3 regions of the Anoxybacillus sp. FSL W8-0104 genome follow, and region 2 is predicted to be linked to each of the others. Evidence: predicted binding sites of a transcription regulator. Region 2 holds the regulator's gene; each other region holds the start of a gene.
What was found. Region 2 encodes Rex, which represses fermentation and respiration genes when NADH is low (regulators of the CRP and FNR family bind a similar motif). Its sites were predicted from a motif close to TTGTGAAATATTTCACAA; they were not measured.

Region 1 (10,515 bases), 1.6 Mb from region 2:
TATAACAAAGCCCCAAAACATCCGAAAATGGCACCAGACGCCCCGGCAGATACGGATGATGAAAATAAAAAACTAGCAAGCGAACCTGCAAAACCAGCGAAAAGATAAATAAATAAAAAACGAAACGAGCCGTACAATTTTTCAACAAGTGAGCCTAAATAATATAGCGCAAACGTATTCATGAACAAGTGTAAAAAACCGATATGCAAAACAATAGGGGTGAAAAAGCGCCACCATTCTCCTTGCAAAATAAGCGGATTAAACTTTGCGCCATATTGAATGAGCGTCAACGTATTTGTACTTCCACCGTTCCATTCTAAAATAAAAAACATCACTATTTGTAAAGCAATAAACACATATGTAAATCTCGCTTTTCCACGTTCAAATATGCGCCGTTCATTTTCATACATGCGCTCTGCAAATGATAGCACGTGTTGTTTAAACGTTTGTAATTCTTGTTGCAACATTGGAGAATCATCAGGTACGTACACTTTTAATGATTGATGGAACTGCGTGCTTAGCTTATGCAAGACGTCATACATATTGTAAAGATGCATCACATATGTTTGCATATGCACTCGCTCAGTCGTGAATGGTCGTTCAACATACAGTTCCCAATCGTCAACAGGGGGATACATCATGACATAAACGTTGATGACTTGCAGTTGGCGGCGAAATTGTCGCTTGCGCCATTCATCAACAGCGACTAGCGCGCGATTCATATCATTTTTTAATGACACACCCCAATCCATATCAGTGCGAACAAGGCGTACAAGCGGCGCTTTTCGTTCCCTCGTAGATTGCAACCAAACCTCCCGCTCATCAGGTGACAAATAAACGATTTCATAGTTCATCTGTAACAATTGAAACATCATTTGCCAATATACAAAATCAAAGCGAATGCCCAACCTTCCCTCTCCCTTCGCTATCATACCCTTCTTTTATCACACTCTCTTACAAAGCGCAACTATTTGTACTTTTGTAAAAATAATGTAGGAACAATGCGCTGGCGAATAAACGGAACGGACATTCCCCATTGTACCACTCGTTTTTGAACCGCTTCTCGTTTCAATATTTCGTTCAATAACCGATAACGAAACCGATAAAGAACGAGCCCTGCCATAACGGCAACGATCAACGTTTTTCCATTCAACATCATCACCCTCCCTCATATTTACCGTTCCCTTTTCGTGTTGAAATTATAAAAAGGTTGCCTCATCATGAGACAACCTATTGCAATCCAACGCGTTTCATTACATCTTTTAATACAGTTGCAGAATGAGTAAATTTTTCTTTTTCCTCCTCGTTCAATTGTAGTTCAACAACTTCACGAATACCGTTGCGATTTACGATTGCTGGTACGCCAATGTACATATCATTTTGGCCATATTGGCCTTCTAAGTAAGCTGAAACAGTAAGAACGCTGTTTTCATTTTGTAAAATCGCTTTTGTTAAACGAACAAGTCCCATGGCAATGCCGTAATATGTTGCACCTTTTCGCTCAATAATTTGATACGCTGCATCGCGTACATTCACAAAAATGTTATCTAAATCTTCTTGTTTATATTGTGGCTTTTCTTTCATCATATCGGCAATTGGACGGCAACCGATGAATGCATGGCTCCAAACAGGCAACTCCGTATCACCATGTTCCCCAATAATATAAGCATGTACGTTGCGCGTATCCACATCGAAATATTCACCTAACAAATAGCGGAAGCGAGCTGTGTCTAAAATCGTTCCTGAACCGATCACGCGCTCTTTTGGCAATCCTGAAAACTTCCATGTAGCGTATGTTAAAATGTCAACCGGATTTGTGGCGACGAGAAAAATACCGTTAAATCCGCTTGCCATCACTTGATCGATAATATTTTTGAAAATTTTCGTGTTTTTCTCAACCAAATCTAATCGTGTTTCTCCTGGTTTTTGATTCGCTCCCGCAGTTAACACAACGAGATCAGCATCTTTGCAATCTTCGTAATTGCCAAACCAAATTTTCATTGGGGATGGCGCAAACGGCATGCCGTGATTTAAGTCCATCGCGTCTCCTTCCGATTTTTCTTTATTAATATCAATCAAAACGAGCTCTTCTGTCACCCCTTGATTTAAAAGCGCAAACGCATAACTTGAACCAACAAAACCTGTTCCAACTAAAACAACACGTTTTACTTTATCTGACATATTTCTTCCACCTTTCGTATATATCATTTTACAATCTGTGCGTTGTTTATCTGTTTCACACTTACATTGTACACTGTTTCACAAAGTTTATAAAGCATGAATTATTAACATTTTGTTATTTTTTTCTCCTGTACAACATGAAAGCGCTCATGCTGTTTTATTATTCGTTTTCACAAACAACAATTCCTTCGTTTGTAATAATCATTTGGACAGGGATGTCATGCTGTTCAACCGGCAACGTAGAGACGATTTGACAATCATATGCAAGGGAAATTGTGTCGTTTGGAAAATCAACTAAATATCGATCATAATATCCCCCACCATAGCCAAGGCGATATCCTTTACGAACAAAAGCAAGACCTGGAACAAATAGGAGCTCGATTTCATCTTTTTGCACTTCTCTCGTTTCTTCCACAATCGGTTCATATAAATCGAAAAAAGAGCGTCCCGTTTCTTGAAACGAACGAATTTCGCGAAACGTCATTTGTTTTGTTGTTACATCGCATTTTGGAATGGCAACTTTTTTCCCTTCTTGCCATGCTCGTTCAATGATACATTTTGTATCGATTTCGATTTGTCGTGAGATCGTAATACCGATCACTTGTGCCGTTTGCCAAAGATGTTGCTGAAATAATATGTCGTGAATGATTGTTTCTTTTTTCTTGCGTTCTTCTTTTGTCATATGTAAGAGACGTTGTTTTATTTGTTGCCGCAATTGTTTCTTATTCATTAACCTTCCCCCTCTTTCATAAAAAAATAAGCAGCAGGAAAAAAATCCTACTGCTTACTTCGTTTCACGATGAACTGTTGCTTTTTTGTCTCGTGGGCAATATTTTTTCAATTCGAGGCGCTCTGGGTTATTGCGCTTATTTTTTGTTGAAATATAGTTGCGTTCGCCGCATTCTGTGCATGCTAACGTAATATTTACACGCATCGTTCTTTCCCTCCAAACAAAAGTATTGTAATCATACCTTTCCATCATATCATTTTTCTTAAACAATTTCCATATGAATTTTATACGTTTTGATATTGCCGAATTTTCTTTATATAGTATTTCGTATATTCTTTTGCTTTTTGAGCATTTGCTGCTTGTGAATAAATCGTTAACGTTGGTTCATCTACTTTCGGTAAAATGAGTGTCCATGCTCCATCTTCATGATATACTTTCATGCCATCTGTAAAATCTACATGCTTGTCATACGATTCTTCTAACAATTTACGCATAACAGCCGCCCGTTCATCCCATGGGCAATGAACATCACGGCATGATAAATGAATAGTCGGAATAGACGACACAATGGTACGAAGGGAACAACGTTCAATCGCTAACAAGTGTAATAGTTGTATGCACGCGTATAATCCATCCAAATAAAAATGAAACGGTTCATGATGAGCAAGAAGCAAGTCTCGTCTCGTATCTTTGACATAAATCATTTCGCCATGCAAACGTTCTGCTAGCGTATGCAAAACGGACGGCGCCCAAGAAGGAACGGCTACTTTTTTCGTTTCGCTAAATAAAAGAGATGTGAGCACATGCAACGAGATCATTTCTTCTTTCGTCAACACAACTCCTTGCCCATCAAACATTCGAAAACGTTCCCCTGAATAGTCAAACACGATAGCAAATTGGGCTTGTTCTTGCTCGATTAGTTTCCGAATGTGTTCATCATCACGCTCTTTTGTCCAAACAACATCTACAGCGAACAACAGAAGTGTGCGTTCAATGATATGCTTCAATAAAGGAGAACTAGCGACGACAACTTTCCATCGCTCCGATGAAGAAAAAGAAATCGCTTGACGCAATGCTCGAATATACATTTCATCGTTCTCTTTTTGTTTCATTGCTTCACCCATTTGCATCGCTGACATATGATGTTCATGTTCCATTCGTTGTTCAATCGCGCGTTCCATCGTGCAATCAATGGGAAATCCTTGTTCATCGTGTATGTCAATAACTACTTCATCATGTTCGTTCAACGTCACAAATACGCCACCACGATATTGTTTATGAGAAAGAATATAACGAAAAGCAGGCAAATATCCCCCCTCATATACATTTGTGTGCATACCGTACATATGCAAACATTGAGTAAACAACGATCCAAGCGCCTGGGACAACGGGTGATTGTCAAAGCCAATTAATATGTGACTTCCTTTTTCATGTAGACTGCTATATGCTGAAGCCAACTGTGTAATAAATATCGGATGAGCATCAACATGAGCGCGCATGCTGATCCCATTTTGGCGAAACAATACGTTTGGGCGTTGTTCACCCCATACAATTGAACCTTTCACTTTCGTTTTTTCTGCAATTGTTTTATTCGGCCAAATTTTAGCCGCATGTTGCACTTTCACTTTATTTTTTAATTTGCATTTTGCCCCAATGACCGCATAATCAAATATTTCATTTTTTTTACCGATATACACATCATTTGCTACAACTGCTCCCCGTAATTCACTATGTTCATCAATATAAACATTGGATCAAACAATCGATCGCTTTAACGATGCGTATTTACTAATAACTGAACGTGAGCCAACCACCGTATATGGTCCGAGTGTTGCATAGGCATCAATGCGCACATCGTCCCCAATAAGAATCGGTCCTTCTAACTTTACCTCTTGTGCAATGTTCACTCGCTCACCGATCCATACATCAGGAGCTATTTCTTTGTAATGAGAAGAAACGAGACGTTGATTTAGTAAATCAACATGTGTTTGATGATATTGTTCAATGATACCAATATCAGACCAATATCCATCCGCCTCATATCCGTATATTGGGTACTCTTGTTGAATGAGATGTGAAAAAATATGTTGACTAAAATCGTAAGGTGGATGTTCAGGCATATAATTAAAAATCGCTGGATCGCAAATGTAAATGCCTGTATTGACTAAATCGCTACACACTTCATTCCATTTTGGTTTTTCTACAAAATGAATCACTTTTCCGTTTCGATCTGTCACAATTCCACCGTATGAAAGAGGAGTCGCTTCGTGGTGCATAAGAACGGTAACTAATGCTTGTTTGGAAAAATGGAAATTGATTGCCTGCTGCAAATGAATTGTCGTCAACGTATCTGCACTAATAACAACAAACGTATCGTCTAAAAAAGACTGAGCATGTTTTACGCTCCCTGCCGTTCCAAGGGGCGTCGTCTCTTCAAAGTAATGAAGATGTACACCGAATCGACGTCCATCACCAAAATATTCAATAATTTCATCACTTAAATATTGAACGGTTACAGCAATATCCGTAATTCCGTGATGTTTTAACCATTCAATACTATACTCCATCACAGGTTTATTCATAATCGGTACGATCGGTTTCGGAACATGACAAGTTAACGGACGTAACCGTGTTCCTCTTCCCCCTGCCATAATGACCGCTTTCACAACATATCCCCCCCAAGTGAAAGCACACTTTGTTCCATCATATCATGACAATACTATGCGGACAATATACGAAAATTGTCGATTTGACATGAAAATGATGCATGATCGCTACATTCCTATGTATAATAAAGTGGGGTGACAAACATGATCGAATATACATTGATTGGACTCATTTCTTTTGCAATCATACTATTGCTTATTTCTTTCTTTCAAAAAGATCGTGTAAAAGAGGTAGAAGAACAAGTAGAGCAACTCACATTATCGACGATGCAACAATTGTACGAAATAAAAAAGCGAGTTAAAGCGCTTGAAGAAGAGCTGCTTGTCGGAATGGAGTTGTTTTCAACTGAAGAACAAATATGGCATCTACATAAGCAAGGTTGGACAAAAGAACAAATTGCCCGCAAACTCAACATGCCGATAGATGAAGTAAATATTGTGATCGCGAGGAATGAACGATGAAAAGAACAACACGTGCATTTGCGGCTGGAATGTTGTTTGCCACAACGATACTTGCTATCGTTCATTACACGAATGACAAGCAGTATACTACCATCAGCGAACAGCAGTATGAACAAATCGTTGCTGAACGAAATGAACTCGCTGAAAAACTCGAAAAACAAAAAAAAAGAAATTGAAAAAACAACACCATCTCAAAAAGAAAAAGTGTACATTTATACGTTAACAATTGCCAAAGGAGAGGCAAGTCGCGACGTTGCTAACCGACTTGAACAAGCGCACATTATTGATGATGCTCAATCATTTTTAACATACCTCGATACCCACCAATTAACGCGTGCGCTACGCCCTGGAACGTATGTTGTTACAAGTGACATGTCATATGAACAAATCACAAAAAAAATCACAAAATAAGGATGTCCGCTGTTGGACATCCTTTTCATTTAGTCGTTTAAATCGTAATGTTTTCCCTTTACTAAATAAAATACGTTCTCAGCGATGTTTGTCGCGTGATCTGCAATGCGTTCAATGTAGCGAGCCGTAAATGATAGTTGCGTAATTTGCGACATCGCATCTGGATAAGCTTTTGTTCGCTCAAGCAATTCTCGAATTGTTTCGCCATATAGACGATCGACTTCATCGTCCATATCGGCCACTTTTTTAGCCGCAACGACATCTTCTTCATAATATGCCTTTAATGTTAATGAAAGCATATTTACAGCAATTTCATGCATTTTTTCTAACTTATTTAACGAGATGACAAACGGCTGTTCACCGATTCGAATGGCTGATTTTGCAATATTGACTGCAAAGTCCGCCATGCGCTCGACATCTGTTGCGATTTTAATTGCGACAATAATTCGGCGTAAATCAATTGCGACCGGTTGTTGCTTCGCAATTAATAAAATGGCAAAGTCGTTAATCTCTTCGTCAAGCAAATCTATTTTTGCATCATTTTCAAGCACTTGTAATGCTAAATCGTTATTTTTTGTTTTTAACGCTTCAAATGATTGAGTTAACGCGATTTCTGCAAGACTTCCGAGCTGCAATAATTGGTCGCGCAACGTTTGTAAATCGTAATCAAATTTTTCACGTACAGCCATATTCACTCCCCCTTTTTATCATTTTGAAAAAATCGTGCGAGCGTACCCGCACGATTTTTTATCCGAATCGACCTGTAATGTAATCTTCTGTTCGTTTATCGTCTGGATTGGAGAATAACTTATCTGTATCGCTATACTCGATCACTTCACCGTTTAAGAAAAAGGCTGTTTTATCAGAAATACGAGCAGCTTGTTGCATGTTATGTGTAACGATAATAATGCTGTAATTTTTCTTTAACTCCTGTACAAGTTCTTCTACTTTTAATGTAGAAATTGGGTCAAGCGCAGATGTTGGTTCATCCATTAAAATGACATCTGGTTCAATCGCTAAACAGCGCGCAATACATAAACGTTGTTGTTGTCCGCCCGATAATCCGTATGCGTTCGTATGCAAACGATCCTTTACTTCGTCCCAAATCGCTGCACCGCGCAAACTTTTTTCAACGATTTCATCTAAAATTTTCTTGTCGCGAATGCCGTGAATGCGCGGGCCGTATGCAACGTTGTCATAAATCGATTTCGGGAACGGATTCGGCTTTTGGAATACCATGCCGACTTGTGTACGCAATTCTTCCACACGATACGATTTATCAAAAATATTGCGACCGCGATACGTAATTTCTCCAGATGTACATACATTCGGTACAAGTTCAATCATTCGGTTTAACGTTTTAATATATGTCGATTTTCCACAACCTGACGGACCGATAATTGCTGTTACTTCATTTTCATAAATATCTAAGTCAATATTTTTTAACGCATGATGTTCGCCGTACCATAAGTTTAAGTTTTTTGTCCGATACACAACATTTCTTTCTCTTTGTTCTTCAGACTGTTTATTTTTACGTTCTTTCACAACTGTTAGTTCCATTAATAAGTTCCCCTTTCAACGCGCAATTAATAACGTTTTTGAAACTTGTTGCGAATGAAAATAGCAATCGAGTTCATAAAGATTAACACAACGAGCAATACAACGATTCCAGCTGCTGCTACATGTTGAAAGTCAGCTTGTGGGCGTGACGTCCAGTTGTAAATTTGCATCGGCATAACAGTAAATGTATCAAGAATACCACGTGGCAAATGAGCTAAAAACGTCGGAATACCTAAAACGACAAGCGGTGCTGTTTCACCGATTGCACGGGATAAAGCTAAAATGCTGCCTGTCAAAATACCAGGAATCGCAGCTGGGAGAACGATGCGATAAATCGTTTGCCATTTTGTTGCTCCCATACCATACGATGCTTCCCGCAATTGATTTGGCACGGCGCGAATCGCCTCTTGTGCCGCAACGACGATGACAGGTAAAACGAGCAAGCTCATCGTTAATCCTGCAGCCATAATGCTACGACCCAAATTAAGTTCACGAACGAAAATCGTCAAACCGAGCAAACCGAATACGATAGATGGAACACCAGCTAAGTTCGAGATGTTCGTTTGAATAAAATCTGTAAAGCGATTTTTTTTCGCATATTCCTCTAAATAAATTGCTGTTCCGACTCCAAGAATGAGCGAAACAGGCGCAACGATGACCATAAGCCATAATGAGCCGACCAATCCCGCTTTAATTCCTGCGTTTTCCGGACGACGAGACGGGAAGTTATTTAAAAAGTCCATGTTTAGCCAGCCAAGTGCTTGAGTGAGTATCCGATATAGAAGGACGACGAGAACAATCAATCCGAATAATGTCGCTAAGAAAAATAAAAATTTTAACACGTTGTTGCGCAACAGACGACCGTTCATATGTTGAACGACACGTTGTTTATCAATTAATTTTTCCATGATTAATACTCCTCCCTAAAGCGACGAGAAATGTATTGCGCGAGTAAGTTCATGGCTAATGTGAACACGAATAACGTCATCCCGACCGCATAAATGCTGTAATAAACTGTTGTTCCATATCCAGCATCTCCCGTTGTCACTTGAACAATGTATGCTGTTAACGTTTGAATCGATTTTGTCACATCAAATGTGAAAACAGGAGATGAACCACCCGCTACAGCTACAATCATCGTCTCACCAACAGCACGAGAAATTGCAAGCATAAACGATGCCGCAATACCTGACGTCGCTGCAGGAAGGACGACTTTTAACGCCACTTCTAACTTTGTTGATCCGAGAGCGAGCGCTCCTTCACGAATGGAGTTTGGCACAGAACTCATTGCATCTTCAGATAAAGAAGCAACCATCGGAATAATCATAATACCCATGACGATGCCCGGGCTTAACGCGTTAAAAATCCCGAGATCTGGAATGATCTTTTGTAAAAGAGGTGTGACGAACGTTAATGCGAAAAATCCGTATACAATTGTCGGAATTCCCGCCAACACTTCTAATATCGGTTTTAATACTTTTCGTGCCTTTTCAGACGCATACTCACTCAAGTAAATTGCTGAAGCTAAACCGATTGGGATGGCTACAACCATCGCAATCGCTGTCGTTAAAAGCGTTCCCGTTACAAGAGGAGCAATGCCGAACGAACCTGTTTTTTCATCCCATGGAAGCCATTCTTTACTCGTTAAAAATTCAACGATTGATACTCGTTCAAAGAAAATAAATGTTTCAAATAACAATGTAAATAAAATACCGATTGTCGTTAAAATAGAAATTGTTGCTGTCAATAGTAACAATTTTGGCATTAACCATTCAACAAACTGTTGTCCGCTTTGTTTTTTCTTATTTTCTTTAATCATTTCACGGACGGAATATGAACGATTCCCATCTGTCATCGCCATAATGTGAAAACCCCTTTCCAAATTCATGGCAAGATGAGAAGCGACTGTGGTGTCGCTTCTCATCTTTACGTTTCGTTATTTCAATCCTTCAAGCTTTTTCAATTGCTCATCATATTTTTCTTGTGGAAGCGCTACATATCCAACTTCTTCAGCAAACTCCGCACCGTTCTCTAATAAAAATTTCGCAAAATCATATACGTGAGATTTTTCTTTTAATGATTTTGTATTCGCATAGACAAATAACGGGCGAGAAAGTGGTGCATATTCGCCACTTTGAATTGTTTCATGCGTCGGTTCTACTGGACCGTTTCCGTTATCAATTGGTACAGCTCTCAACTTATCTTTATTTTCAGTGTAGTATGCAAATCCGAAGTAACCGAGAGCGTTTTTGTCGCCCGCAATTCCTTGAACAAGGACGTTATCATCTTCAGATAATTGCGCTGTTTTGTTTAACGGTTGTCCATCTAAAATGACTTCATCGAAATAATCAAATGTACCAGAGTCATGTCCTGGCGAGAACAATTTAATTTCTTCATTTGGCCACTCTGGGCGAATGTCTGACCATTTTACTTTGTCATCACCGCTTACTGCACCTGATGTGAAAATTTTCTTTAGCTCATCGACTGTTAAATAATCGACCCAGT
Region 2 (10,515 bases):
CATCCAGACCACTTGCTCGTCTGGGAGACGTTCAAAAAGGGCGGAAGCGTTCTTTACTTGAATCATTGCTTTTCCGTACTCACGATGTGTTGCTTTTTCTACTTTTCCGCCTAAATGATGCGTCATCAGCTGCATGCCATAACAAATTCCTAAAATCGGCAAACCAAGCTCAAAAATTTTCGGATCACACGTAAACGCATTATCATCATATACGCTGTTTGGACCGCCAGAAAAAATGATTCCTTTTACATTCATTTGTTGAATTTGTTCGGCTGTAATCGTATGTGGGTGCAACTCGCTGTACACACCAAACTCACGAATGCGGCGCGTAATTAACTGATTGTACTGGCTACCAAAATCTAAAACGACGATCATTTCTTGTTGACTCAAACGAAATCACCTCATCTACATATAATAAAAAAGCTAGCATTCATACCCTCTCATAAAAAAACGAAGGCAGAATTCTAGCAATATAGAACACTGCCTTCGTAGTCGGGTCATTTACGGTGTCCCGGTAGAGACTCTCGAACCATATTATCGAGGATATACGAAGGTGCGCATCTTAAATTTTAATCCATTCTACCAACTTCATTCCTCGTCGGTCAAGATGCTGTCTTTTTTATTCAATTTTCTAACAATTAACAACAATATGTAACTTGCATATGATATATGAGCAAAAATTGTAGGAGAATGCACGTCAACTACCCCCACTTAGCTAACGCTTGAAGTGAGGGCTTGCAACTCCCCAGAAGTGCAAACGGATTTCGTCCTCCTTCCTTGACTTGGGGTTGCATCAGGGGCAGGTTGACGACTACCCAACGACGCAGGTCATGCCTGCATCGTTACCGATTCTCTCGGTGTGTCTGTTGGCAGTACTTGGCTTCCACACACAACAGACGGACCTACGCTCGATGTTTTACGGTTACAACGTTTCCTGTAACCAACTCCATACATCGAGTAGCAGTTATTGGAGTGCCTTTATTGAACGGTTTTCTCCACGCCTTTATTATATCATACACAAAAGAAAGGGGGAACGCGCATTCCTCTCCCACTTACTCCCTTTGGTCGTTGAAGTGGGAGTCTCCTGCGCGAAATAGGATGAATCAACCGAAAGCACTGATCGGTTCATTTACTCAAGCGATAGGTACTGTTACTTCGGCCATTGCGAGCATTCCTTCTCTAAGCGACAAAAAAACAGTTTGCTCTTGATTTATGGGGAAACGTATTGCAAGCGACAGAAAACGCCTTAGAGGCAGATGCTGAAACTACCGATGTACTGAGTGTATGAGGAACGAGGAAATAAAGAAGACGGGCAGTCGATCAGTATCGCTGGAGCATGGATTCAAGCTGTTGGCTCTATTCTTTGTTTTTTGAGTGAATTAAAAGAAAAAACTACCCCTTTGAAACAGGGGTAGTTTTTGCATTACATCATGCCGCCCATGTCAGGCATGCCAGGTGTGTTTTTGTTTTCTTCTGGCTTGTCAGCAACAACTGCCTCAGTTGTTAAGAACATAGCCGCAACAGATGCTGCGTTTTGAAGCGCAGAACGAGTTACTTTTGTTGGGTCAACGATACCAGCTTCAATCATATCAACCCACTCGCCAGTTGCTGCGTTGAAGCCGATGCCAGGTTTTTCTGTTTTTAAACGTTCAACGATAACAGAACCTTCTAAACCAGCGTTGTGAGCGATTTGACGAACTGGCTCTTCGATCGCACGAAGAACGATTTTCACACCAGTTGCTTCGTCGCCTTCAGCTTCGATCGCTGCAACTTTGTTGTATACGTTCATTAATGCCGTACCACCGCCGGCAACAATACCTTCTTCAACTGCCGCACGTGTTGCGTTTAATGCGTCTTCAATGCGTAATTTGCGCTCTTTCAATTCTGTTTCTGTTGCCGCACCAACTTTGATTACCGCAACGCCACCAGCTAATTTCGCTAAGCGCTCTTGTAATTTTTCACGGTCAAATTCAGAAGTAGTTTCTTCTAATTGAGCACGAATTTGGTTGATGCGTGCTTGAATGTCTTCCGCACGGCCAGCGCCACCAACGATTGTTGTATGTTCTTTTGTCACAACGACTTTCGCTGCACGACCAAGTGAAGCAATTGTTGTTGATTTCAATTCGCGACCTAACTCTTCTGTAATGACTTCACCGCCTGTTAAAATCGCGATATCTTGAAGCATCGCTTTGCGACGGTCACCGAAGCCAGGCGCTTTAACTGCAACAGCTGTGAACGTACCGCGAAGTTTGTTCACAACTAATGTAGCAAGCGCTTCACCTTCTACATCTTCAGCGATGATTAACAATGGTTTGCCTTGTTGAACAACTTGCTCCAATACAGGAAGAAGTTCTTGAATGCTTGAAACTTTTTTATCTGTAATTAAGATGTATGGATTATCTAATACAGCTTCCATTTTATCAGAGTCTGTAATCATGTATGGAGATACATAACCGCGGTCAAATTGCATACCTTCCACAACATCTAATTCTGTTGTGAAACCTTTAGACTCCTCTAATGTAATGACACCGTCTTTACCAACGCGTTCCATTGCTTCTGCGATTAATTGACCAACTTCTTCGTCAGCCGCAGAAATAGCTGCAACTTGAGCAATGGAGTCTTTGCCTTCGATTGGTTTAGAGATCGCTTTTAATTCTTCCACAGCGACCGCAACAGCTTTTTCAATACCTTTGCGAATGCCCATTGGGTTCGCACCAGCTGTTACGTTTTTCAATCCTTCGCGAATCATCGCTTGTGCTAATACAGTTGCTGTTGTTGTACCGTCACCAGCAACGTCGTTTGTTTTGCTTGCTACTTCCGCAACAAGCTTCGCACCCATATTTTCAAACGGATCTTCTAATTCAATCTCTTTCGCAATCGTTACACCGTCATTTGTAATTAATGGAGAACCGAACTTTTTCTCTAATACAACGTTACGACCTTTTGGACCTAATGTTACTTTTACTGCATCAGCTAATTTATCTACACCGCGTAACATCGCACGACGAGCTTCTTCGCTGAATTTAATTTCTTTTGCCATACATCTTACCCCCTTGATGAAATTTTAGTTAAGTATTTTTATGTGCTTTATATGTTATCAGGCGAACGATTAACCAATCACAGCTAAAATGTCACTTTCACGCAAAATTAAGTATTCTTTTCCATCATATTTTACTTCTGTACCCGCATATTTTGAGAAGATGATGCGGTCACCAACGCTTACCTCTGGAGCTACGCGCTCACCATTATCAAGAACGCGACCTGAACCAACTGCCACAACTTTTCCTTCTTGTGGTTTTTCTTTTGCTGTGTCTGGTAAGACAATTCCGCTCGCTGTTTTTTCTTCAGTTTGAATTAATTCAATGACAATACGATCACCTAGTGGCTTCAACACGGCAAACGACCTCCTTAATTAGATTTTCGTTCCGTTATTAGCACTCATTCTTATTGAGTGCTAACACACTTATTATATTAATGAACTTTTTTTAATTTTGCAAGTAGGAAGTTAAAAATTTTTCATTAAATGATTCCCTCTTTAACATTATGTCTTTCCTTTCGAAATTCATACAAAAAATATGATAAAATGAAAAAGTATTCAATTTAGAAAGCAGAGGACGATCATTCGCTCAGCTAAGGAAGCAGACGCTTAGAAAATGCTCGTCTAAAGCTAGACAATTTGCACGAAGGGGTTGAACATGTGAAAAAGCAATATTGGTATGTCATCATTACATACGTCGCTATGCAACTATCGAGTTTAGTCGGCGTTCCTTTACTTGCGCATAGCGGATTTATTAACGCATCAAATAAAGATATAGCCATATCGATCGCTTCTGGTTACTGGGCTGTTATTAGTTTCCCGATTGCTCTTTTTCTCGTTCTTTATTTTATGAAAGAAGATATGAAATACTCATATGATCGCCATCAAGCATCGATTGGCATGTCATTCTTTTGGGCGATTGGGGGGTTTTTGCTCGCTCTTTTCGCCCAAGGCATTGCAGCTAATATTGAGATGCACCTATTTGGTGTCGAAATGGGGTCCGAAAACACGAGACGCATCGTTGAAATGGTCAAATTGACACCAGCTCTTATACTCGTTACATCAGTCGTCGGACCAATTTTAGAGGAAATCATCTTTCGGAAAATTATTTTCGGGACGTTGTATCAAAAATACAATTTTTTCTTATCAGCGCTCGTCAGTTCACTTTTATTTGCTGTTGTTCATTTAGAGTTTGAACATTTGCTCTTGTATGCGACAATGGGGTTTGTGTTCGCCTTCTTATATGTGAAAACAAAACGCATTCTCGTACCTATTGCAGCACACGTGTTGATGAACACGTTTGTCGTTGCCATACAAATATTATTCGCTGAAGAAATCGAGAAGATTATGCGCGAAGCAGAACAAATGCAATTCGTCATTTGGAGGCTGTTTTCATGAAATATGAACCACTATTTTACTTTCTAATGGGCATTTTATTTACTTATTTTGCTGTGGATAGTGCTGATGACGGCATTTGGGACGTAACAACAATGCTGTTCATCCTAATTGCAACATTTGATTTTGGCACAGCTATTCGCTCTTTATTGAAAAAAACCTCCCGCTCATAAACGGGAGGTTTATTCATTTCCGTAATGCTTTAAAAAATAAACGAGTGACTGCAATTCGACCGCTAAATCAATATGATGAACACGAATGTGTTCTGGCACATGCAGGCGAGCAGGTGTAAAGTTTAAAATCCCTTTAATCCCCTGTTGAACAAGTCGGTCAGTAATCGGTTGAGCAACTTGGGCAGGAACAGTTAAAATCGCTACGGCAATTCCCCCGAGTTTCTCCTCCAATTCATCTAAATGATAAACCGGAACCCCTCCGACTTCTGTTCCGACTTTATCTGGATCTACATCGAACGCCATCACAATTTTCGTATTATTGTTTTTGCTGAAATTGTAGTTTAAAAATGCAGTCCCTAAATTTCCAACCCCAAATAACGCCACTTCTGTCGTCTCATCTTGGTCTAACGTTTTACGAAAAAATGACAGCAAATAATTGACATTATATCCGTATCCTTTTTTTCCAAGCGCACCAAAGTATGAAAAATCTCGGCGAATCGTTGCTGAATCGACTTTTACAGCTTCGCTTAACTCCGCTGAAGATACACGTTGCTTGCCTGATGCATGCAAGTTTTTCAAAAAACGATAGTACAACGGTAGTCGCTTTGCGGTCGCCTGCGGAATTTTTGGCTGTTCATTATTCACGAGTCAATCCCCCACATTTCCTTTCACAAATAGTTAGCGCTTTCATTTTTCTCTCCTATACGTCTAAAAAATTCTTCCCACTTCTAAACTATACACTATTTTTTTCATTCTGTCTTTCCTTTGTACCCTTTATTATTATTTTTGTCAAATTTGTTATTCGTACACTAGTGTTGCCGAATATCAAGAAAGTACGTTACACTATCAAAAGAAGATTGAGGTGAGAAAGAATGATCATTTTACAACTCATATTTCGCACCTTGGTAGGGCGGAACAAAAGGATTTTTTATTCAGTTTTTTAGAATAACTTTTAAACCAACACCAAAAGCGATGGTATCCTTTTTTTACCATCGTTGGTCGTTCTTTATCCCATTAGACGTAAATGCTCTCGTCCATCCCTAATCCTTGCAGAATCCTTCGCTGCTCGTACGTGAGCGGTTGACCTAACGCGCGTTGAATTCGTCCATCCGGCAGTTCCAACAGGACGACTCTGACATACCAAAACAATTGAAAAATCGCTTGTCCGGTCGGTCGGGTCAGTTTCCGGCCTCCCGCGCCCTTTAATGGGTGTTCCGGGGTGATGAACTGACGCACCCGGCGCTGGAAGACGCGGTAAATCGCCAAGGCCAACAGAAACAAATAGCCCAATACCGCGACCCGTTCCGGTTTTTTTACGTAAATCTCATCCGTAAAGAACGGGTCTTTCAAGAAAGAGAAGTTCATTTCCACCGAGATTTGGCCTTTATACAACTTCAAGATCTCTTTCGCATCCATCGGTTGACCTTTCCATTCCTCCGGAACTGTCGTGACAAGGACAAACCGGGACGCTTTCCGTCTCGCCTGTTCCCACGCATCTTGGTCGAATTCCACGTTCAAGCGAAGGGCGTACAGCGTTTCCATGTCCGGTTCCGCCCCTTTTTTCGGACGTCCGCGCCGTTTTTTCGGACGCACGATCGCTTCGACCGACGCCTCGACGCGATGGAACCGGAGACGAAGGGACGTCTTTAGAGACGCTAGGGCTTGTTCGGCGTCTTCCCGGCACGAAAACAGACGGCTTTCCCACTGGGTTTGTTTCTGCCGAAGAAGCTCTGCTTCTTGGTTTCGCTCTTTTTCGAGCGTCTTTCCTTTTCGTTGGTCGAGCGCGCTGGATTCAACGACGATCAACCGGACCGAATGACCTTCGTACGTCGATGTCGTTTCCCACACCCGGTAGGTGGCTCCGTTTTTCTCCGCTAAGGAGAACGGATCGCTCCACGGCGTGTCTTGGGCATCAGCTTTAGCCAGCGCGGTTTTGACGATCCGGAGCGAAGAAGGGCCTCTTGTGATCAAAAAGGCGTTGGCGGCCTTCGTTTGCGCCAGTGTGTCTTTCGTCATGGCGGCAGAATCGGCAACATAAATCCATTCATCTTCGATCTTCGCCTGCTTCAGCTGTTTCTGCACACGGGACAACACCTCGGGATTCCACGTCTTATCCGGCAGGTTGCCGTCGTGTACATCGCCATAAAACGGGATGCCATCCTCGTTGCCAATCAGCCCAAATCCGATCTGCTTTTGCCAACGATGATGCCGGTTGTAGCCATGCGTAATCTGCAAGGCATCCGGCGAGGCCGATTCATACGCGCCATAAACGGTCTTGTCCGTCGTATCGGCGTGGAAGACGCGAAGAGAGAGGCCTTCTTTCTTGTAGATCTGCACGAGGCAAGACGAAAGGACTTGATGGATATTCGCCTCATACAGGCGATCCAAATGACGCGCGATGGCATCGTCGTTGAACCAAGACGGCTCCAGCCCTGGCCGAATCAGCTTCGGCAAATCGATGTCATGCGCCCATTGTTCCAAATGAACGAGCGCTTGCCGGCCGCTCAAGATATCCAGAACGATTAGTTTGACGATATCGCTGGCTCGAGTTTGGCATTGCGGATCCACGGGAACGAGACGATCAATCAACTGAGGAAGGTCAAGATCTTTGAACAGGGCGCTTATTATATTCAAATAAGAACTTTCATAAATGGCCCGAATTTGAACGTCCATGATGAGCAAACTCCTTTGCTTTCCTTGTATTCCAAGGTTTTATTCGACAGGAAGATAAAAAAATCCTCCCGATTTTTGTCGAGAGGGTGCGAAATGTGAGTTACAAGTAAATCAACTATCCAAATCATATGGAGCAGAACAAGTTTTATCAGACATTAAGCTTGAAATACAAGAAAAAGACCGTATTGCGTTAGTTGGAAGAAATGGCGCGGGAAAATCGACATTATTAAAAATCATTGCCGGACAGTTGTCATACGACACAGGCGAAATCATTAAACCGAAACACGTAACGATCGGTTATTTAGATCAATATACAGGGTTGCAAGCGCATCGTTCCATTTGGGAAGAAATGCTCGATGTGTTTGCCCCGCTACAACAAATGGAAAAACAATTACGCGAACTAGAACAACAAATGAGTTTACATGATGCTGACTATGAGCGCCTACTTGAGCAATATGATCGTTTACAAACAGAATTCAAAGAAAAAGGCGGCTATCAATATGAAGCAGATATTCGTTCGGTTCTCCATGGTCTCCGCTTCTCACAGTACGATTATACGACAAAAGTATCTACATTGAGCGGTGGACAGCGGACGAGGCTAGCGCTTGGTAAACTGCTCCTTACAAGGCCCGATTTGCTCATTTTAGATGAACCGACAAACCATTTAGATATGGAAACGTTGCAATGGCTTGAACAATATTTAAAAAATTACGATGGAGCCATTCTTATCGTCTCCCACGATCGCTATTTTCTTGACCAAATCGTGACACAAGTGTATGAACTATCACGCACAAAAATAAAAAAATATGTCGGAAACTATACAAGCTACTTACAACAACGTGCTGAACAATTTGAACAACAACTAAAATTGTATGAAAAACAACAAGAGGAAATTACAAAATTAAAAGATTTTATTCAACGCAACATCGCTCGTGCATCAACAACGAAGCGAGCACAAAGCCGTAGAAAACAATTAGAAAAAATGAATATCATCGACAAGCCACTCGGTGATGAAAAATCGGCATCGTTTCGTTTCGAAATCGAACGCCCAAGCGGAAATGATGTGCTAACAGCTAACGATTTAGCGATCGGTTACGATCACATCATTGCAAAAAATCTTTCGTTTCGCATCACTCGCGGTGATAGTATCGCATTAATTGGACCAAATGGAATTGGAAAATCAACTCTTTTAAAAACGATCATCAAACAACTCCATCCGAAACAAGGAGAAATACGCTACGGAACAAACGTACAAATTGGCTATTATGATCAAGAACAAGCACAATTAACATCAAACAAACGAGTGATCGACGAACTGTGGGACGAAGATCGATTAAGAACAGAGAAAGAAATTCGGACCATTCTCGGCAACTTTTTATTTTCTGGTGACGACGTATTGAAGCCTGTTCAGACGTTAAGCGGTGGAGAAAAAGCGCGACTCGCTCTCGCTAAACTCATGATGAAGAAAGCAAACGTATTAGTTTTAGATGAACCGACAAACCATTTGGATTTAGATAGCAAAGAAGTGCTAGAACAAGCGCTCATAGAATACCCAGGAACAATTATATTCGTTTCACACGATCGTTATTTTATTAACAAAATTGCAACAAAAATATATGAGTTATCCACAGACGGTCTTGTTGAGTATTTAGGGGACTATGATTATTACGTAGCAAAAAAAGCAGAGCTGCTTGAGCTTGGACAAATTAGCCAAAAAACTAAAACGGGCGAATCGTTGTCACCAAAACGTTCGTACGAAGAAGAAAAAGAACGAAAAAAATTAGAACGACAACGACAACGAAAAATCGAACAGCTAGAAACGGAAATGGAGCGAATCGAACAACAAATTGCTACGTATGAACAACAATTATATGATCCTTCCTGTTACAACGACTATGAAAAAGCTCGGGATACTCAAGGAAAAATTGATGAGCTGAAACAAAAATTCGACGAGTTATTCGAACAATGGGAACTTTTACAAAAATAATAACGAGCTAGCTCCATTTGTGGGCTAGCTCATCTTTTACACAAAGATATCCACAGAAAAAACACCTAAATATAAGTTATTCACCAACTTTTCCACATTACCCACAACAACAAAAGAAAAATCCCCCATTTTGTTGTGGTTAACTTGTTATGATAAAATAACATACAATCAACGTTTTCCACATTATTCACATGTATGTGGATAAAATAATCCACAACAAGCTGAATTGTTCTTAGAAAAATTCGTATGACAATTAGAAAAAGGTGCCCCATTGCTTTTGGGACACCTTCTTACTATAACAGTAAACTTGGGTTTGCATTTAATGCCATGGTGGCACGCTTTCCTTGTTGAAATAATACTGTTCCCGCTGCTGCAATCATCGCTGCATTATCTGTACAAAGCGACAACGGCGGGATAACTAACTCGACTTCTGGCAGTTGATTCATTTGTTTTTGTAATTGTGTACGTAACCCTTCATTTGCCGCCACACCGCCAGCCAGCAATATTTGTTTTACGCTGTAATGCATGGCTGCTTCGATTGTTTTTCTCACTAATACCTCAACGACACTTGCTTGAAAACTTGCCGCCATATCTTCAGGTCGGATCATTTCTCCACGTTGCTTTGCATTGTGCAACGTGTTAATAACCGCTGATTTTAATCCACTAAAACTAAAATCATACGAACCTTCTTCTAACCACGCGCGCGGTAAATCAATAATTGGTTTCCCTTGTTTCGCTAAACGATCGATATGAGGTCCCCCTGGATAAGGGAGTTGCAAGGCCCGGGCAACTTTGTCATACGCTTCTCCAGCCGCATCATCACGCGTTTCTCCAATCACCTCAAATATCCCATGCTCTTTCATGTAAATGAGCTCTGTATGACCTCCAGACACAACAAGCGCCAGAAGCGGAAATTTCATTTCTTGTACAAGTTGATTTGCGTAAATATGTCCTGCGATATGGTGCACACCAACAAGCGGAATGCGATGTGCAAAAGCCAACGCTTTCGCCGCATTTACACCAATCAATAGCGCCCCAACTAATCCCGGTCCCTCTGTTACTGCAATCGCGTCAAGTTGACTTATATCCATATTTGCCTGTTTCATCGTTTCTTCTAATACGAGCGTAATTTGTTCAACATGGTGACGGGAGGCAATTTCAGGAACGACTCCTCCAAATCGTTGATGGCTTTCCATTTGTGAAGCGACAACGTTAGCTACAATTTCACGTCCATTTTTCACAATGGCTGC
Region 3 (10,515 bases), 1.1 Mb from region 2:
GATCGTCCGGAGCGTACATCTTATATGGTTGCAAAAGCAATGAAAGAGGCAGGCTACGACATTATTCCAGTTAACCCTCTTATTAAAGAGTGGGAAGGCATTCCAGCCGTTGCTACGTTAACAGATATCGAAGGACATGTCGATATTGTTAATGTGTTCCGTCGCTCTGAACATTTGCGTGAAATCGCTGAACAGTTTGTTCAAATGGATGCAGACGTGTTTTGGGCGCAATTAGGTGTATATGATGAAGGCGTATATCATGATTTAACAAAAAAAGGGTATACGGTTGTGATGGATCGCTGCATCAAAGTAGAACATGCGCTCACACGGTAAAAACGACCATTCTTTTTGTAATGGTCGTTCTTTTTCTTCACGACGTTGGACGTTTTACGAATGTATGTTAAAATAGAGAAAGTCAAAAAAAACAGAAACAAATGTTCTTGTTGTGAAAGGGGAATGATTGTGACAGATAAGCAGCTTCTTACATATAACGAAGACGCCATTCAAGTGTTAGAAGGGTTAGAGGCGGTTCGTAAACGTCCGGGGATGTATATTGGAAGTACAGATAGTCGCGGTTTGCATCATCTTGTATATGAAATTGTTGATAATGCGGTTGATGAGGCGCTCGCAGGATATGGGAGACGCATTGTTGTAACGATACATAACGATCAAAGTGTAAGCGTGCAAGATGAAGGACGTGGGATGCCTACAGGCATGCATAAGTTAGGAAAGCCGACTCCCGAAGTTATTTTAACGGTATTACATGCTGGAGGAAAATTTGGGCAAGGTGGCTATAAAACGAGCGGTGGGTTACACGGTGTTGGCGCTTCTGTTGTGAATGCTTTGTCTGAGTGGTTAGAAGTGACCATTCATCGTGATGGGTTTATATATTATCAACGGTTTGAACATGGTGGAAAACCTGTGACTACACTTGAGAAAATCGGAGTAACAAAACAAACAGGGACAAAAATTCAATTCAAACCAGACCCAACGATTTTTAGCACAACGACGTTTCATTACGAAACGATTAGTGAACGGTTGAGAGAATCTGCATTTTTATTAAAGGGGTTAAAAATTGAATTATACGATGAACGAACAGGTTTGCGCGATACATTTTATTACGAAAACGGCATTGAGGCGTTTGTGCAATATTTAAATGAGGAAAAAGACGCGCTTCACCCTGTTGTATTTTTTAATGGTGAGCAAAGTGATATTGAAGTCGAGTTTGCTTTCCAATTTCATGACGGATACTCAGAAAACATGCTTTCTTTTGTAAACCATGTCCGTACGAAAGATGGAGGGACGCATGAAATTGGGGCTAAAACAGCGATGACTCGCGTGTTTAATGAATATGCACGAAAAGTAGGTTTATTAAAAGAAAGAGATAAAAACTTAGAAGGGACAGACATCCGTGAAGGATTATCTGCCATCATTTCTGTTCGCATTCCAGAAGCACTTTTGCAATTTGAAGGGCAAACGAAAGGCAAATTAGGAACACCTGAAGCTCGTTCCGCTGTTGAAGTTGTCGTTAGTGAAAAACTGACGTATTTTTTAAATGAAAACCCAGATATTGCAACGCTGTTAATTAAAAAAGCGATTCGCGCGTTTCAAGCGCGTGAGGCTGCACGAAAAGCTCGGGAAGAAGCAAGGTCGGGGAAAAAGCGCAAGGGAAAAGAGCACGTATTAAGCGGAAAGTTAACGCCTGCTCAAACGCGAAATCCCAAAAAAAATGAGTTGTATTTAGTTGAAGGGGATTCAGCTGGTGGATCTGCGAAACAAGGTCGTGATCGTCGCTTTCAAGCTGTATTACCTCTTCGTGGAAAAGTGATTAACACGGAAAAAGCGAAATTAACCGATATTTTTAAAAACGAAGAAATTAATACAATCATTCATGCCATTGGTGGCGGTGTCGGGGCTGATTTTTCACTCGATGATATTCATTATGACAAAGTGATCATTATGACTGACGCGGATACAGACGGTGCGCATATTCAAGTATTGTTGTTAACGTTCTTTTATCGCTATATGCGACCGCTTATTGAAGCGGGCAAAGTGTTTATCGCTCTTCCACCGCTGTATAAAGTGAGTAAAAAAGTTGGCAAAAAGGAAGTTGTGGAATATGCATGGACGGATGAACAATTGCAGTCGATTTTGAAAAAGGTCGGGAAAGGATATACAATTCAACGTTACAAAGGACTCGGTGAGATGAATGCCGATCAATTATGGGAGACGACAATGAACCCTGAAACACGGACGCTTATTCGTGTTCGTATTGATGATGCAGCCCGTGCAGAACGTCGTGTAACAACATTAATGGGCGATAAAGTAGAACCGAGAAGGAAATGGATTGAATCAAATGTGCAATTCGGTTTAGAGGACGATATGAATATTTTAGAAAACGATCATGTGATGACAGCTGAGGGGGAATAAGGGAATGGAACGCGTATTAGATTTACCATTTGAAGATGTGCTTGGAGACCGATTCGGCCGATATAGTAAATATATTATCCAAGAGCGCGCCTTGCCGGATGTGCGCGATGGATTAAAGCCGGTGCAACGCCGCATTTTATATGCAATGTACGTAGATGGAAACACATCGGATAAGCCATTTCGTAAATCGGCTAAAACGGTCGGAAATGTCATCGGTAATTTTCACCCGCACGGTGATTCTTCTGTATATGAAGCGATGGTACGCATGAGTCAGGAATGGAAAGTAAGAAATGTACTTATTGAAATGCATGGGAATAATGGGAGTATTGATGGAGATCCACCCGCAGCGATGCGTTATACAGAAGCAAGATTATCTGCCATCGCATCAGAATTGTTGCGCGACATTGAAAAAGAAACGGTAGAGTTTGTACCGAACTTCGATGATACGAGTAAAGAACCAGTTGTATTACCAGCGATGTTTCCGAATCTGCTCGTCAACGGTTCCACAGGCATTTCAGCAGGTTATGCCACAGAAATTCCACCACATCATTTAGGAGAAGTAATTGATGCCGTTATCATGCGTATTAATCATCCGACTTGTACGGTTGATGATTTAATGACGGTACTGAAAGGACCAGATTTTCCAACTGGTGGTATCATTCAAGGAAAAGAAGGCATTAAAACAGCCTACGAAACAGGAAAAGGTAAAATCGTTATTCGTGGGAAAGCCACGATCGAGCAAGGGAAAGGTGGTAAACAAGCGATTGTTATCACAGAAATCCCTTATGAAGTGAATAAAGCGAACTTAGTTAAAAAAATTGATGAATTGCGTCTAGAAAAAAAATTGGATGGAATTGTTGATGTGCGTGATGAAACAGATCGTACAGGATTACGCATTGTTATCGAAGTGAGAAAAGACGGCAACGCGGAAGGTATTTTAAATTATTTATATAAAAATACAGATTTACAAATTACGTACAATTTCAATATGGTCGCTATTCATGAGCGTCGACCGAAATTATTAAATTTACTGCAAATGTTAGACGCATATATTGAGCATCAAAAAGAAGTAGTTGCCAATCGTTCGCGTTATGAATTACGAAAAGCAAAAGAGCGTGCTCATATTGTAGAAGGATTAATGAAAGCTGTATCCATTTTAGATGAAATCATCGCAACGATTCGCGCTTCTCAAGATAAAAAAGATGCTAAAACGAATTTAATGGATCGATATGGGTTTACAGAACCTCAGGCAGAAGCCATTGTCACATTGCAGTTATATCGTTTGACGAATACAGATATTTATGATTTACGTGAAGAAGCAAATGCGCTTCATGATAAAATTGAGCAGCTAACATCGATTTTAGAAAGTGAAAAAAAGCTATTATCTGTCATTAAATCGGAATTAAGAAAAATGAAAAAAACGTATGCCGATGAACGAAGAACGACCATTGAAGAAGAAATAAAAGAAATTAAAATTGAAATGAACGTTGTTGTTCCAGAGGAAGATGTCATTGTCACTATTACAAAAGACGGATATATTAAACGCACGAGCCTTCGATCCTATAGCGCCTCGAACGGACAGGACATCGGAATGAAAGATGGCGATAGGTTGCTCGGAATGTTTGAGATGAATACAACACATACGTTATTGTTATTCACAAATAAAGGAAACTATTTATATTGTCCTGTTTATGAACTTCCAGACATTCGTTGGAAAGATCTTGGTCAACACATTTCTCATATCATTCCGCTTGATCGAGACGAGCAGTTGACTAGTGCCATCCCAATCGCAAGTTTTAACAACGGGTATTTATTATTTATTACAAAACAAGGGTTGGTGAAAAAAACACATCTCGTTCATTATAAAGCGCAACGTTATTCTAAGCCGCTTGTTGCTATGCGATTAAAAGAAGATGATGAAGTTGTGAACGTATATCAAACAAACGGAATGGGACATATATTTCTTGTCACACAATATGGATACGGATTATTGTTTTCAGAAGAAGAAATTGGAGAAGTAGGCGTTCGAGCGGCGGGAGTAAAAGGCATTCATTTAAAAGATGGAGATTATGTTGTTTCTGGTCAACAGGCAACAGACGAAAACATAATTCTTGTAACAAAACGTGGAGCGGTGAAAAAAATCGCTCGGGCAGAGGTCGAACCATCTACTCGTGCGAAACGAGGACAACTTCTCATTAAAGAAGTGAAAACGAATCCACATCGATTAGTAAGTTGTCACTTCCTTTCACATGGTCGCGTTATCTTAAGGACAGAGAAAGGAATGACGGAAGACGTCCGTGTCGATGAGTTACGACTAAGCGATCGATATGGTAATGTTACGTATGTAATTGATTGTGACGAAACAGGTAACGTGACAGATACATGGGTGAAATGGTCATAATTCCCTTGCATTTATTTATGATTTCAATTATATTGAAGAAGGTATAGTTTGTATGTGGGGGATTTATGATGAGGTTTAAACGTCAAGAACCTTTTCGATATCAATTTGGTCAACCGCTTCCTTGTACATTTCGTATTACACATATTGGGGAACGGGAAGTAGAAACGGATAAAGGAGCGGCCGAAATTCACGATATTAGTCCACGCGGTATTCGACTGGAGACAAACTTAAATTTACCCATTGACTCCGCCAAAGGTGAACTCGAAGTGGAGTTGCAATTTACAATCGTTGATCAACCAATCAACGTGCGTGGGATTGTCATTTGGAAGAAAACATATGTAAACAAATTTCAATACGGTCTTTCCCTAGAGATTTCAAAACAAGAGGAAATACAATTAATTGGCGAAATTAAACGACACGCGGCGATGTATGCACGAAAAAAAGAAAGTAAATAAATGTGAAAAAGATGTCCACAAGGGCATCTTTTTTCTTTGAAAATTATTTGAAAGCGGTTAACTAACTTGTATATACAAGTTTACAAGAAATGTTGTAATCGCTTTAACTAAGGAGGAATAAATGATGCGACAATCTGTGGAGCAAATTGTTCAAGCTTTTGATAATCTTATTAAAGAAGCGCATAAGCGCAACAAAAAGATTGTTACGCTTATTTTTCGTTGTTATGTAGTTGCGATCTCCAGTTTCTGTACATTGTAAAACAACTTTCACACGCATATAGGCACTCTCCTTATAAAGAAAATAGGAATCATTGCGTTTTGTGTCATAATATAAAAACGCCTCTTTGTCAACACTCGCAGCCGGAATGATTCCGACTACGATTGAAGATGTTCCTTCATAAATTGTGGAAGACGGAAACATTGGCTTAAAATATCAGCGTTTGCATATTTCGTTTGCTTTGTGAAAGTGTGGAGCCGTTCAAATAAAATCGGCTGTTTTGCACCAAGAGTGAAGCTCCATAGCCCACCAGGATACGTTGGAACAGTAGCTGTATATACGTGAACATGCGGGAATAAATGACGAATATTTGCATATGTTTGTTTCAATACGTCCATATGGAAAATCGGCGATTGGCTTTGACAAACCATCATTCCATCTTCTTTAAGCGCTTTATGCACACTTTCATAAAAATCGTATTCAAATAATACTTGGGCAGGACCAATAGGATCAGACGAGTCAATGATAATGACATCGTACGTATTCATATGATCTTTCACAAATTGAACCCCATCTTTATATACGTACTGAACACGTGGATCGGAGAGATTTCCCGATACTTCAGGTAAATGTTCTTTACATGCTTGAACAACAAGTTCATCGATTTCGACGAGATGGATTTCTTCTACCTCTTCATATTTCGCCACTTCACGAGCTGCACCACAATCGCCCCCACCGATAATTAAAACTTTTTTTGGCGACGGATGAAGAGAAAGAGGAACATGTGTGATCATCTCATTGTAAATATGTCCATCAATAGAAGTTGTTTGTACAATTCCATCAAGCACAAGCATTCTTCCAAAGTCGTATGAGTCTAAAATCATCACATGTTGAAATGGTGAACGTTCTGAGTAAATAATCTCTTTAATACGATAACTAATTTTTAAATTTTCACGCTCATCTTCTGTTAACCATAGCTGTCCATTTTGCTCTTTTATGTAGTTCATAGCTTCCTCCTCTAACAATGTATTTTGCGCCTTCTTTATATTAATACATTTGTGCATGAGTTTGCAAAGGATGAGAACATCAGATAAAAAAATTGCAATAGTCATTTTATTCGTAAACGTTTACAAAAATAAAGTGTTGACAGTTCTCTTAACATTTACACAAATGCATTGAAAAATAGAACGAAGAGGAGTAGGATAAATGTGAAAAACATCACAAAAAAGAAAGAGAAGTGAGAAAACAATGGAAGCTTTACAAACATGTAAAGAGCTTGCATTAAAGAAGCGCTCCATTTTGCAAACAACGCCTCTTCAATATATGATTCGTGCTGCGTTGGCAGGTGTATACATTGGTTTTGCTCTCGTTCTTTGCGTACGTATCGGACAATACTTTTATGAGGCGCATTCACCTGTAACGTATTTAGTGAGCGGTATTTTCTTCGGAATTGCCCTTGTGTTGATTATGTATGGCGGTGCAGAACTATTTACAGGGAATACGATGTACTTTACTGTAAGTACGCTTCAAAAAGAAACGACGATTGGTGACACGCTTCGTAACTGGGTGGCGTGTTATAGCGGCAACTTGCTTGGTGCGATTTTCTTCGCCTTTTTGATTGCACAGTCAGGTATTTTTCATGACATTCCGATGGATCATTTACTTTTTGCAATTGCCTTGAAAAAAATGCACGCAACAACGATACAATTGTTTGTCAAAGGGATTTTATGTAACTGGCTTGTTTGTTTAGCTATTTTTATTCCAATGCAAATGAAGGAAGATATGGCAAAAATGTTTGCGATGATTTTAATCGTTTTCGTCTTTTTTGCTTCCGGATATGAACACTCTATTGCAAACTTTGTTATTTTTTCACTTGCTTTAGCTGTCGAGCATCCAGATACAATTCATGTAGCAGGGATTATCCATAACATCGTCCCTGTAACGCTTGGGAATATCATTGGTGGCTCATTATTTATGGGGGCGTTATACACATATCTTTCATCTAATAAACAATCTACGCCTGTGTGGAAAGGGGCGTTTGGAGTAAGAAAAATATTGAATAAGTAAAAAATAGTCGGGATATGTTCTCGACTATTTTTTTATTTGTTATAATAAAAGTTATTATTTTATTTCATTTTTCTGTCTATGGGGGGAGTTATGATGTATTTTCAACAAAAACATGTGCAAAAGTTTATGAACAAATATAAAGAGCGAGCACGCTTGCTTATTTCATGCCCAGATCAACCAGGCATTGTGGCCGCTGTCACTACTTTTTTGTACGAAAAGGGAGCTAATATTGTGGAATCCAGTCAATATTCGACAGATCCTGAGGGCGGTACGTTTTTTTTACGAATCGAGTTCGATGCTCCGAATATATTAGAAACTGTAGTTGAGCAATTTTCGTTACAATAATTACCATTTAAAAAGAGACAAACAGGGTACCCCTTATGCCACGTGGAGCTGTTTTTTCACGGTATCAATGGGAATATTTTGTTTTGCTGCACGATAAATGAACTCCACGAGGCTATGTCCTTTTCTCTTGCGCAGGAGATCGAGCCCATCCGAAAAATCACTGTTAGACTCGAACATGCTGTACACATACGCAAGTTGCACCAAGATCCAATACCGTTTCACCGCCCGACGCCCGCGAACGCGGTATCCATCGAGTTTCAGCTGGTCTTTCGCTTGACGGAAAAAACATTCGATCGACCAACGTGCAGCATAGTAGCGCAAGATCTCTTCATCGCTTAGCTCGCGATCGGTGCTCAAGACGCAATGAAGATGTTTCGGCGTCATCGGCTGATCGGCTTTCCATGCGAGCAGCACCACGGCATCCTTGAGACCGTTCAGAGCGCCTTCGTAGCGATACACCCGATAACGCTCTTTTCCCACCGTGACGAGGCGGGTATCCCGTGGCTCCATAGATTTGGCAAATTCTTTTGCTTGAATGGCCGTCCCTTTTGGATAGAGAATCCGATTCGTCTTCAGCATCGCGATGACGTGGAACCCTTTTTTTAAGCAGGCTCCCACGAGGGTTTTCGATGGATACCAAGAGTCCATGAGCACATAAACGGGTCGACTCACATCCAACGAAGAAAGCATCTCGATCGCGAGTTCCCCTTTGCTTTTCCCCACCGTCTTGTCGTAGAGGCGAAAGGCAAAAGGAAACGCTTGGGTCATCGTATGAACCATGAGCCAAACGAGAGAATGTCCCCAGATCGACTTTTTCTCTGCGTGAGAATAGTGCCAATCACACCCTTGAATGGCGTGTGTTGCCCGTGACGAGGGCTTCGTTTTTTGGCAAATCGTATCATCGATCGAAACAAAAATGGGTTGATTCTCTCGTTTCGAGCTGCGTTCGACACGATGAAGCACCCACTGTTGGAGTTTGCGAAGCAGCGTCTCTTCCTCCCATGGGCTTTTCGTGAAAAAATGGCTCAGTGTCGTGCGATGGTTCGGATGAAAACTCCCATGATGTAGATCGGTCAGCGTTCCCGAAAAGCCCTTTGTAATCATCGCATCCACGATATGAACGAGATGCTTCATGACAGGTTTCGAGAAATAAAGGGCCAACCCCAACATCGTCAAAAACTTGTGGATTCCTTGGTGATGTGCTAATCTATTCATGAGACATGAACCTCCTTGTGAATGGTTTGTTGGCACATCTATTCTAACCAAGGAATCGGGTTCATGTCTTCTTTTTTGTTTGGTTGTAAATTTATGTTAGTAAATTTGCTCATCTACAGTTAGAAAGAAAAAAGACGATAGAGAAGGAATTTGCAACGATTGCACAACAGTTTGAGATGAATTGGCGATTGAGCTTACATACACATGTGAAAAAAGTAGCGATATTTGTTTCAAAAGAAGAGCATTGTTTATTAGAGTTACTATGGGAGTGGCAAGCGGGTGAATTACTTGCAGATTTTGCTCTAGTTATTAGCAATCATGAGCAAATGAGAGAAACGGTAGAGTCTTTTGGAATCCCATACTATTATATACCGGTAACAAAAGAAACAAAAGAGGAAGCGGAAGAAAAACAAATCCAACTATTAAAGGAACACGATGTGGATGTCATTGTGCTTGCACGTTATATGCAAATTTTATCACCGCATTTTGTTGCAACTTTCCCAGCACAAATCATTAATATTCATCATTCGTTTTTACCGGCATTTGTTGGCGCACGACCATATGAGCAAGCTTATCGACGCGGAGTGAAACTGATCGGTGCTACTTCTCATTATGTAACAGATGATTTAGATGAAGGCCCAATTATTGAACAAGATGTCGAGCGGGTGGATCATAAGCATCATGTAGAGGACTTAAAGCGAATCGGGCGTATGATCGAAAAAACGGTTCTTGTCCGCGCCCTAAAATGGCATTTAGAAGACCGTGTCATTATTCATGAAAATAAAACAATTGTTTTTAAATGAAGGAGGGGGAACCTTCTTCTTTTTTTTTTTTACAAAAAATTGATATCATAAAACTATGTTCTAAATAGAAACTGAATAAAAATAAAAATGTTCAATTATAATGGAAATGGAGAAGGGATTTTCTTTTAAGTGAAGAAAGTGTCATATGAAAGGAGGAGAAAAAATGAGTGAAAAAAGAAAACCGAGCGGATTTTTATTAAAGCAACGCGCATTTTTAAAGTTATATTTAATTACTTTAACTGAACAGGAACGATTGTATGGGTTGAAATTGTTAGATGTGCTTCGTGAAGAGTTTCAACCATTTGGATATCGCCCGAATCATTCAGAAGTATACAAAGCGCTACATGATTTGATTGAAGATGGCATTTTAGAACAAGTAAAAAAGAAAAAAGAAGGGATGAAATACCAAGAAGTTGTTTATTATCGTTTTACTGAGGAAGGATATAAGAAAGCCCAGTTGTATAAGCGACAATTAAAAACAGAACTTGATCGTTGTGAAGCGCTTATCCGTAAAGCGATCAAAGATAATTTTAGTTGACAAAAGAATTATATTTCATTTAATATACTGATAAGGGTATAAGA

Region 1: the regulator Rex is predicted to act here: its motif matches at 2,248-2,265, upstream of NST18_RS09505 (L-lactate dehydrogenase).
Region 3: the regulator Rex is predicted to act here: its motif matches at 6,710-6,727, upstream of NST18_RS06910 (formate/nitrite transporter family protein).

The regions. Positions count from the first base shown of each region.
Region 1 is NZ_JBBOQU010000001.1:1,790,775-1,801,289, forward strand. Features, by position in the region: gene NST18_RS09495 (rhomboid family protein) at 1-932, opposite strand, end outside; gene NST18_RS09500 (hypothetical protein) at 968-1,159, opposite strand; gene NST18_RS09505 (L-lactate dehydrogenase) at 1,231-2,181, opposite strand; gene NST18_RS09510 (5-formyltetrahydrofolate cyclo-ligase) at 2,342-2,911, opposite strand; gene rpmG (50S ribosomal protein L33) at 2,966-3,115, opposite strand; gene NST18_RS09520 (hypothetical protein) at 3,196-4,608, opposite strand; gene NST18_RS09525 (sugar phosphate nucleotidyltransferase) at 4,666-5,577, opposite strand; gene NST18_RS09530 (hypothetical protein) at 5,722-6,039, shown strand; gene NST18_RS09535 (hypothetical protein) at 6,036-6,215, shown strand; gene NST18_RS09540 (endolytic transglycosylase MltG) at 6,172-6,450, shown strand; gene phoU (phosphate signaling complex protein PhoU) at 6,480-7,139, opposite strand; gene pstB (phosphate ABC transporter ATP-binding protein PstB) at 7,198-8,010, opposite strand; gene pstA (phosphate ABC transporter permease PstA) at 8,037-8,918, opposite strand; gene pstC (phosphate ABC transporter permease subunit PstC) at 8,921-9,871, opposite strand; gene NST18_RS09565 (PstS family phosphate ABC transporter substrate-binding protein) at 9,947-10,515, opposite strand, start outside.
Region 2 is NZ_JBBOQU010000001.1:200,312-210,826, reverse strand. Features, by position in the region: gene guaA (glutamine-hydrolyzing GMP synthase) at 1-375, opposite strand, end outside; purine riboswitch at 470-571, opposite strand; gene groL (chaperonin GroEL) at 1,424-3,040, opposite strand; gene groES (co-chaperone GroES) at 3,110-3,394, opposite strand; gene NST18_RS01205 (CPBP family intramembrane glutamic endopeptidase) at 3,698-4,435, shown strand; gene NST18_RS01200 (YdiK family protein) at 4,432-4,605, shown strand; gene NST18_RS01195 (redox-sensing transcriptional repressor Rex) at 4,615-5,250, opposite strand; gene NST18_RS01190 (IS1634 family transposase) at 5,620-7,278, opposite strand; partial or broken gene NST18_RS01185 (ABC-F family ATP-binding cassette domain-containing protein) at 7,379-9,265, shown strand; gene tsaD (tRNA (adenosine(37)-N6)-threonylcarbamoyltransferase complex transferase subunit TsaD) at 9,559-10,515, opposite strand, start outside.
Region 3 is NZ_JBBOQU010000001.1:1,283,510-1,294,024, forward strand. Features, by position in the region: gene NST18_RS06880 (CoA-binding protein) at 1-333, shown strand, start outside; gene parE (DNA topoisomerase IV subunit B) at 457-2,430, shown strand; gene parC (DNA topoisomerase IV subunit A) at 2,435-4,831, shown strand; gene NST18_RS06895 (PilZ domain-containing protein) at 4,900-5,286, shown strand; gene rpmG (50S ribosomal protein L33) at 5,390-5,563, opposite strand; gene speE (polyamine aminopropyltransferase) at 5,662-6,510, opposite strand; gene NST18_RS06910 (formate/nitrite transporter family protein) at 6,752-7,570, shown strand; partial or broken gene NST18_RS06915 (ACT domain-containing protein) at 7,664-7,891, shown strand; gene NST18_RS06920 (IS701 family transposase) at 7,949-9,130, opposite strand; partial or broken gene purU (formyltetrahydrofolate deformylase) at 9,253-9,933, shown strand; gene NST18_RS06930 (helix-turn-helix transcriptional regulator) at 10,097-10,471, shown strand.